Regions from separate parts of the Clostridium sp. Marseille-QA1073 genome, predicted to be linked through region 1. Evidence: a T-box and tRNA genes for the amino acid it is inferred to sense, from the RefSeq annotation. Region 1 holds a T-box; the other holds one or more tRNA genes.
What was found. The T-box of region 1 lies ahead of pheS (phenylalanine--tRNA ligase subunit alpha). A T-box ahead of a tRNA ligase gene usually reads a tRNA of that ligase, here a tRNA-Phe.
Positions count from the first base shown of each region.

Region 1 (4,017 bases):
ATATATGACAGTTAAATCAGTTATTAAAGGACGAGAAGATACAGAGATATTTAAAAAGAAAGTAAGTAAGGATATGGTTTATAAGGCATTTTCTATTATGATTATAGCCTTAGGTTTAGTTATAATAGTAACAGTACTTCTTTCTATTACAGAGCATCAAACTGGCATGCCTTTTGAATATTATATATTTGAAGCAACTTCAGCTTTTGGAACAGTTGGATCCACATTAGGATTAACTCAAAAGTTAAGCGCTATAGGAAAAATAATTGTAGCCTTAACTATGTATGCTGGTAGATTAGGACCATTAACGTTAGTTTTAGCAATTTCAATTAATAGACGTAAGAAAGCTTTAGCTATAAAGTATCCAGAAGATAAAATATTAGTTGGGTAGAAGGTGGAAATTATGATTAAAAAGCAATTTATTGTAATTGGATTAGGGAGATTTGGAACATCTGTAGCAGAAACATTATACTCATTAGGAAATGATGTATTGGCAGTTGATGTTGATGAGGAAGTTATACAAAATATATCAGAGAAGGTAACTCATGCAGTTCAAGTTGATGCAAATGACGAGCAAAGCTTAAGAGCATTAGGAGTCGGAAATTTTGATGTTGCCATTATAAGTATAGGTTCAGATATTCAAGCCAGTATATTATCTACACTACTTGTTAAAGAATTAGGCGTTAAGCATATCATTACAAAAGCTAATAATGCACTTCATGCTAAAGTATTATATAAAATTGGAGCAAATAGAGTTATATTTCCAGAAAGAGATATGGGAGTAAGAGTTGCACACAATTTATGCTCTTCAAATATATTAGACTATATTGAATTATCACCAGACTTTAGCATTGCTGAGATTGTAAGTCCACAGGAATGGCATGAAAAGAGCTTAAAAGATCTTAATTTAAGAGCAGAATATGGAATAAATGTTATGGCGATAAAGAGAAATAATGAAATAGATGTTTCTCCTTCTGCTGATGAGATTATTCAGGCTAATGATATAATTGTAGCTATTGGTGGTAATCAAGAGCTAAATAATATAGAAAAGTTAGTAAGATAGGAGAAGATAATTTGCAATATATTAGTAGTAAAGAGAATTCACTAATAAAGCAAATAAAGAAATTAAAAGAAAAAAAGCATAGATTTGAAAATAAGGCTTTTTTAGTTGAAGGCTTTAGATTTATTGAGGAAGCATTAAAGTCATCCTTTAATGTAAAATATATTTTTATAAATGAAAATGCAGATAAAGAATACTGTGAGAAATATATAAGTATACATCAATGTAATGCTGAGATTTATACTGTAAGTGATATAGTTTTTAAAACTCTAACTAGCACTGAAACACCGCAAGGAGTAATTGCAGTAGTAGAGAATAAAGTTCTTAATTTAAAATACTGTGATGGATTTTATGTATTAGTAGATAAGGTGCAAGATCCAGGAAATTTAGGTACAATTATAAGAACTGCTCATGCAGCAAATGGACTAGGAATTATATTAACTAAAGGTACAGTGGATGTATATAATGAAAAAACTCTGCGCTCAACTATGGGATCTATATTTAATATTCCTATTATAGAAGATAAGGATTTAACTCTTGTTAAAGAGTTAAAATATAAAGGTTATAAGCTTATTACAAGTTCTCTTGATACAAATAATAACTTTTATGATATAGATTTAAGCGGTAAATGCATTATCTCTGTTGGAAATGAAGGTAGTGGAATTAGTAAAGAAATATATGAGCTTTCTGATGAAAAAGTTAAAATTCCTATGCCTGGTGGTGCAGAGTCATTAAATGCATCAGTTGCTGCATCTATTATGATGTATGAGGCTGTAAGACAAAAGAATGTTATTAAATAGTATTGAAATTTTATACAAACATAGGTATAATAGGTTTTAAATTAAAAATTAAATATTTTAAACTGTGAAGGAGAGAGTAGGTATAAGGTTACATACAGGGAGTAAAGGTCATAGATTGAAAGCCTTTATATGATAAATTTATACTGAAGTTCACTCTTGAGTTCTAATTGTGAAAATAGGTTTTGATTAAAACACTATAAGTAATGATTAGCGATTAAAATCGATAAATTTACTAAGAGGGTCTATTTTATAGTCCAATTAGGGTGGTACCGCGGATATTCCGTCCCTTTTTTAGGGACGGTTTTTTATTTTTAAATATATATTAGAGTAATTTATATTAAAGATATACATTATTCAATAAAAGTAATATTGTCTAGGAATTTTAATTAATCATTGTTATTTGAGAATTAATAAAAGGTAATAATTATTAATTATAAGAAAAATATGAAAGGAGATTTTAAAATGAGAGAAAAATTAGAAGATATTAAGCTTTCTGCTTTAAATGAATTGAAGACTGCTACTGAGAAGGTTCAACTTGAAAACATTAGAGTAAAATATTTAGGAAAAAAAGGAGAACTTACTCAAATATTAAGAGGAATGGGAGGTTTATCACCAGAGGAAAGACCACTTGTAGGTAAGGTTGCTAATGAAGTAAGAGAAACATTAGAAAATGCTATAGCTAAGGCAACTGAAGAAATCAAAAATAAAGAAAAAGAAAAAAGACTACAAAGCGAAATAATTGATATTTCTATGCCAGGCAAAAAGCAAATCATAGGTAATAGACATCCTCTTGATTTAACTTTAGAAAAAATTAATGAAATATTTTTATCAATGGGATTTTCTATAGAAGAAGGACCAGAGGTAGAAAAGGATTATTATAACTTTGAAGCATTAAATATACCTAAAGATCATCCAGCTAGAGGAGAACAGGATACTTTTTATATAAATGATAATTTAGTTTTAAGAACTCAAACTTCTCCAATACAAATTAGAACAATGGAGAATCAAAAACCACCAATAAAAATGATAGCACCAGGAAAGGTTTACCGTTCAGATGCAGCTGATGCTACTCATTCACCAATATTTTATCAAATAGAAGGATTGGTTATAGATAAAGGAGTAACTTTTGCAGATTTAAAAGGAACTTTAGAATTATTTACTAAGAAGATGTTTGGAGATGTTAAAACTAAGTTTAGACCACACCATTTCCCATTTACTGAACCTTCAGCAGAGATGGATGCTACTTGTTTTGTTTGTAATGGTGAAGGATGCAGAGTTTGTAAAGGAAGTGGATGGATAGAAATATTAGGATGCGGTATGGTGCATCCACAGGTTTTAAGAAATTGTGGAATTAATCCAGAAGTCTATAGTGGATTTGCTTTTGGATTTGGTCTTGATAGAATGGTTATGCAGAAATATGGAATTGATGATATCAGACTATTATACGAAAGTGATATGAGATTTTTAAATCAATTTTAATACAATGTTAAAGGAGGATTACCAATGAAAGTTCCAGTTAAATGGCTTAAAGATTATGTTGATATAAATATTTCCCCTAAGGAGTTGGCAGATAGACTAACACTATCTGGCTCTAAGGTAGAAGAAGTAGTTGTTTCAGGAGAAGAGATTTCAAATGTAGTCACAGGAAAAATAATAAAAATAGATAGACATCCAGATGCAGAAAAACTTGTGATTTGTCAAGTTGATATAAATGCTGAAGAACCAATTCAAATAGTAACTGCAGCTACAAATATGAAAGAACAAGACATAGTTCCTGTAGCATTACATGGCTCAACGTTACATGGCGGACTTAAAATTAAAAAGGGTAAATTAAGAGGTGTTGTATCTAATGGTATGTTCTGTTCAGAAGAAGAACTTGGAATAGCAGGAGACAAACCAGTTCACGGTCTTATGATACTACCACAAGATACTCAAATAGGCGTAGATATAAAAGAAATAGTCAATATAGGAAGTGCAGTAATAGAATTTGAAATTACATCAAATAGGGCAGATTGTTTAAGTGTTATAGGAATAGCAAGAGAAACAGCAGCAACATTAGGAACTACTTACAAAATGCCTAATTTAGAATATACTTCTACTTGCAGTGAAAATGTGAAAGATGATTATAATGTAGAAATAAAAGATGAACTTTGCAGA
Region 1 is NZ_JBSVQM010000005.1:149,665-153,681, reverse strand. It holds gene ACY1IQ_RS06375 (TrkH family potassium uptake protein) at 1-391, shown strand, start outside; gene ACY1IQ_RS06370 (potassium channel family protein) at 404-1,063, shown strand; gene ACY1IQ_RS06365 (TrmH family RNA methyltransferase) at 1,075-1,860, shown strand; T-box leader at 1,916-2,151, shown strand; gene pheS (phenylalanine--tRNA ligase subunit alpha) at 2,323-3,339, shown strand; gene pheT (phenylalanine--tRNA ligase subunit beta) at 3,364-4,017, shown strand, end outside.

Region 2 (4,017 bases), on a different contig from region 1:
CTAAATACTACCTAGTGACCGATAGTGGAGAAGTACCGTGAGGGAAAGGTGAAAAGAACCCCGGGAGGGGAGTGAAATAGAACCTGAAACCCTGTGCCTACAACCGATCGAAGCACTTTATATGTGTGACGATGTGCTTTTTGTAGAACGAGCCAACGAGTTACGATATGTAGCAAGGTTAAGTACTTAAGGTACGGAGCCGAAGGGAAACCGAGTCTGAATAGGGCGCAAAGTTGCATGTCGTAGACCCGAAACCGGGTGACCTATCCATGGCCAGGTTGAAGCGAGAGTAAAATCTCGTGGAGGACCGAACCACGTTGGTGTTGAAAAACCATGGGATGAGCTGTGGATAGCGGAGAAATTCCAATCGAACTCGGAGATAGCTGGTTCTCCTCGAAATAGCTTTAGGGCTAGCGTCGATTAATTGAGTAATGGAGGTAGAGCACTGAATAGGCTAGGGGGCATATCGCTTACCGAACCTTATCAAACTCCGAATGCCATATACTTTTATTTCGGCAGTCAGACTGCGAATGATAAGATCCGTAGTCAAAAGGGAAACAGCCCAGACCATCAGCTAAGGTCCCAAAGTGTAAGTTAAGTGGTAAAGGATGTGGGATTTCTAAGACAACTAGGATGTTGGCTTAGAAGCAGCCACTCATTCAAAGAGTGCGTAATAGCTCACTAGTCAAGAGATCCTGCGCCGAAGATGTCCGGGGCTAAAACTTACCACCGAAGCTATGGGTGTACACTACGTGTACGCGGTAGAGGAGCTTTCTGCATTGGCTGAAGTCGTACCGGAAGGAGCGGTGGACGATGCAGAAGTGAGAATGTTGGCATAAGTAGCGAGAGACAGGTGAGAATCCTGTCGGTCGAAAACCTAAGGTTTCCTGAGGAAGGCTCGTCCGCTCAGGGTTAGTCGGGACCTAAGCCGAGGCCGAAAGGCGTAGGTGATGGACAACAGGTTGATATTCCTGTACCACTAGCAGACGTTATTACAAATGGGGTGACGCAGGAGGATAAGATGTGCTAGCTATTGGATGCTAGTCTAAGCGTTTAGGTATGTAGGATAGGCAAATCCACCTACATTAGCTGAGGCGTGATGGGGAAGCCCTTTAGGGTGAAGTATCTGATTCCACGCTGCCAAGAAAAGCCTCTATGGAGGAAGCTAGTGCCCGTACCGCAAACCGACACAGGTAGGTGAGGAGAGAATCCTAAGACCATCGGAAGAATTGCTGTTAAGGAACTCGGCAAATTGACCCCGTAACTTCGGGAGAAGGGGTGCCTACGCAAGTAGGCCGCAGAGAATAGGCCCAAGCAACTGTTTAGCAAAAACACAGGTCTCTGCTAAAGCGAAAGCTGATGTATAGGGGCTGACGCCTGCCCGGTGCTGGAAGGTTAAGGGGATTGCTTAGTGCAAACGAAGGCATGAACTTAAGCCCCAGTAAACGGCGGCCGTAACTATAACGGTCCTAAGGTAGCGAAATTCCTTGTCGGGTAAGTTCCGACCCGCACGAATGGCGTAATGATTTGGGCACTGTCTCAACAGCAAATCCGGCGAAATTGTAGTGCAAGTGAAGATGCTTGCTACCCGCGATTGGACGGAAAGACCCCGTAGAGCTTTACTGCAATTTAGCATTGAGTTTCGGTACTATCTGTACAGGATAGGTGGGAGACTTGGAAGCAAGGGCGTCAGCCTTTGTGGAGTCATCCTTGGGATACCACCCTGATAGTACTGGAATTCTAACCGGAGGCCTTGAATCAGGTCACGGGACATTGTTAGGTGGGCAGTTTGACTGGGGCGGTCGCCTCCAAAAAAGTAACGGAGGCGCCCAAAGGTTCCCTCAGAACGGTCGGAAATCGTTCGAAGAGTGCAAAGGCAGAAGGGAGCCTGACTGCGACACAGACAAGTGGAGCAGGGACGAAAGTCGGGCTTAGTGATCCGGTGGTTCCTCGTGGGAGGGCCATCGCTCAACGGATAAAAGCTACCTCGGGGATAACAGGCTGATCTCCCCCAAGAGTCCACATCGACGGGGAGGTTTGGCACCTCGATGTCGGCTCGTCGCATCCTGGGGCTGAAGTAGGTCCCAAGGGTTGGGCTGTTCGCCCATTAAAGCGGCACGCGAGCTGGGTTCAGAACGTCGTGAGACAGTTCGGTCCCTATCCGTCGCGGGCGTAGGAAATTTGAAGGGAGCTGTCCTTAGTACGAGAGGACCGGGATGGACAGACCTCTGGTGCACCAGTTGTCACGCCAGTGGCACAGCTGGGTAGCTATGTCTGGAAGGGATAAACGCTGAAAGCATCTAAGCGTGAAGCCCCCCCTAAGATGAGATTTCCCATAACATAAGTTAGTAAGACTCCTGGAAGAACACCAGGTTGATAGGTGAGAGGTGTAAGCATGGCAACATGTTCAGCTGACTCATACTAATAAGTCGAGGGCTTGACCTAATTAATTTCACTGTGCAATTTTCAGAGAATAATTTCTTTGAAGCTTATATAAATTTTTAAAATTTGATAGAAACGAGTAATACAAGGAAACAAATGAGTGAGGAGCGGAGTTTACTAATGGTAAACGAGCACCGCAGCGAATGCAGTTGACGAAGTAGTACGACGTTTATAGCAAATTTAGATCTGGTGATGATGGTCCTAAGGGTAACACCCCTTTCCATTCCGAACAGGCAGGTTAAGCCTTAGGACGCCGAGAGTACTGCACGGGAGACTGTGTGGGAGGGTAGGTTGTTGCCAGGTAGTGCTAACTAAGTTTTACTTAGTTTAGCAATATGGCTCGATAGCTCAGTCGGTAGAGCAGAGGACTGAAAATCCTCGTGTCGCTGGTTCGATTCCTGCTCGAGCCACCAAAGCTTTGGCGCCATGGCCAAGTGGTAAGGCAGAGGCCTGCAAAGCCTTTATCCCCAGTTCAAATCTGGGTGGCGCCTCCAAGTTAGAAAGCTTGCAAATGTATATTTGTAAGCTTTTTTTGTCTTTAAAAATCATAATTATAAATAAATTAAACTTTTGTAATTAATTAAATTATTAAGATAATTATTTTTAATATCAAACATTAAGTTTCAAATTAATATGTCGATATATTGTATGGGTATAGGAGTTTTTATACTATGTTTATATTAAAGCTTATACTTAACAAAATATCAGACATTAGTAAAAAATTTTAATTTGATTCTTTTTATATTATTTTATAAATCAAAGGGGGAAAGATTATAAAATGGAGAATAATTTTCTCAAAAAATCAATAAGAAAAACAAGTATTATTAGTGGACTAATGCTTATTTTAATAATTAGCATTATTATATTAGCATTATTTGAGGCGAAAGGTAAAATTCCATCTATTTTAGGAAAACCAGAAGAAATCAATACTGTAGAAGAGCTTGAAAAATATAATAAGACTGGAGAGGGTTATGCAACTTTAAATATAGAGTATATGGCAGATTCAGGTTATTATATTGCTGAAGATGGAGGAAAGGGAACAATAACAGAGAATGTATATATTGCAATTATTGAGGATAAATTTGTTACAGTAGCTTTACCTGCTAAAGTATCTTCAAAGAATCCAAGTGAAATGGAAAACGTTTCATTTGTAGTTAAAAGGTTTGATGGATTGGAGAATGCTAGTAAAGTTCAATTACTTAGTGAAATAAAGAAAGAAATTGCAGAAGGATTTGGAGTATCTATACAAGATGTAAATGATGGATTTATAGATGTTATGCTTGAAGATTCAAAAACGGATAGATTACTAGAAAAAATATTTTATATAGGTGTATTTATTGGATTAATATTTTTAATTATGCTTGTTATAAAGAAAGTAATTGCCATAACAAATTATAGAAGTAGTAAAGTTATTAAAAGATTAAGCAAATATGGAAATACAGATTATATAGAAAACCAAATAAATCAAGAAATTAATTATCCAGAGTATGTTAATAGAAGAATAACTATTACAAATAATTGGATAATAGATAAAACACCTTTTAGTGTAAAATTTATGCCTATAGAAAATTTAGT
Region 2 is NZ_JBSVQM010000011.1:12,434-16,450, forward strand. It holds rRNA gene ACY1IQ_RS11360 (23S ribosomal RNA) at 1-2,445, shown strand, start outside; rRNA gene rrf (5S ribosomal RNA) at 2,628-2,745, shown strand; tRNA gene ACY1IQ_RS11370 (tRNA-Phe) at 2,780-2,855, shown strand; tRNA gene ACY1IQ_RS11375 (tRNA-Cys) at 2,863-2,936, shown strand; gene ACY1IQ_RS11380 (DUF6709 family protein) at 3,221-4,017, shown strand, end outside.
Region 2: it has a tRNA-Phe gene. The T-box ahead of pheS (phenylalanine--tRNA ligase subunit alpha) is inferred to sense a tRNA for this amino acid. The anticodon was not compared.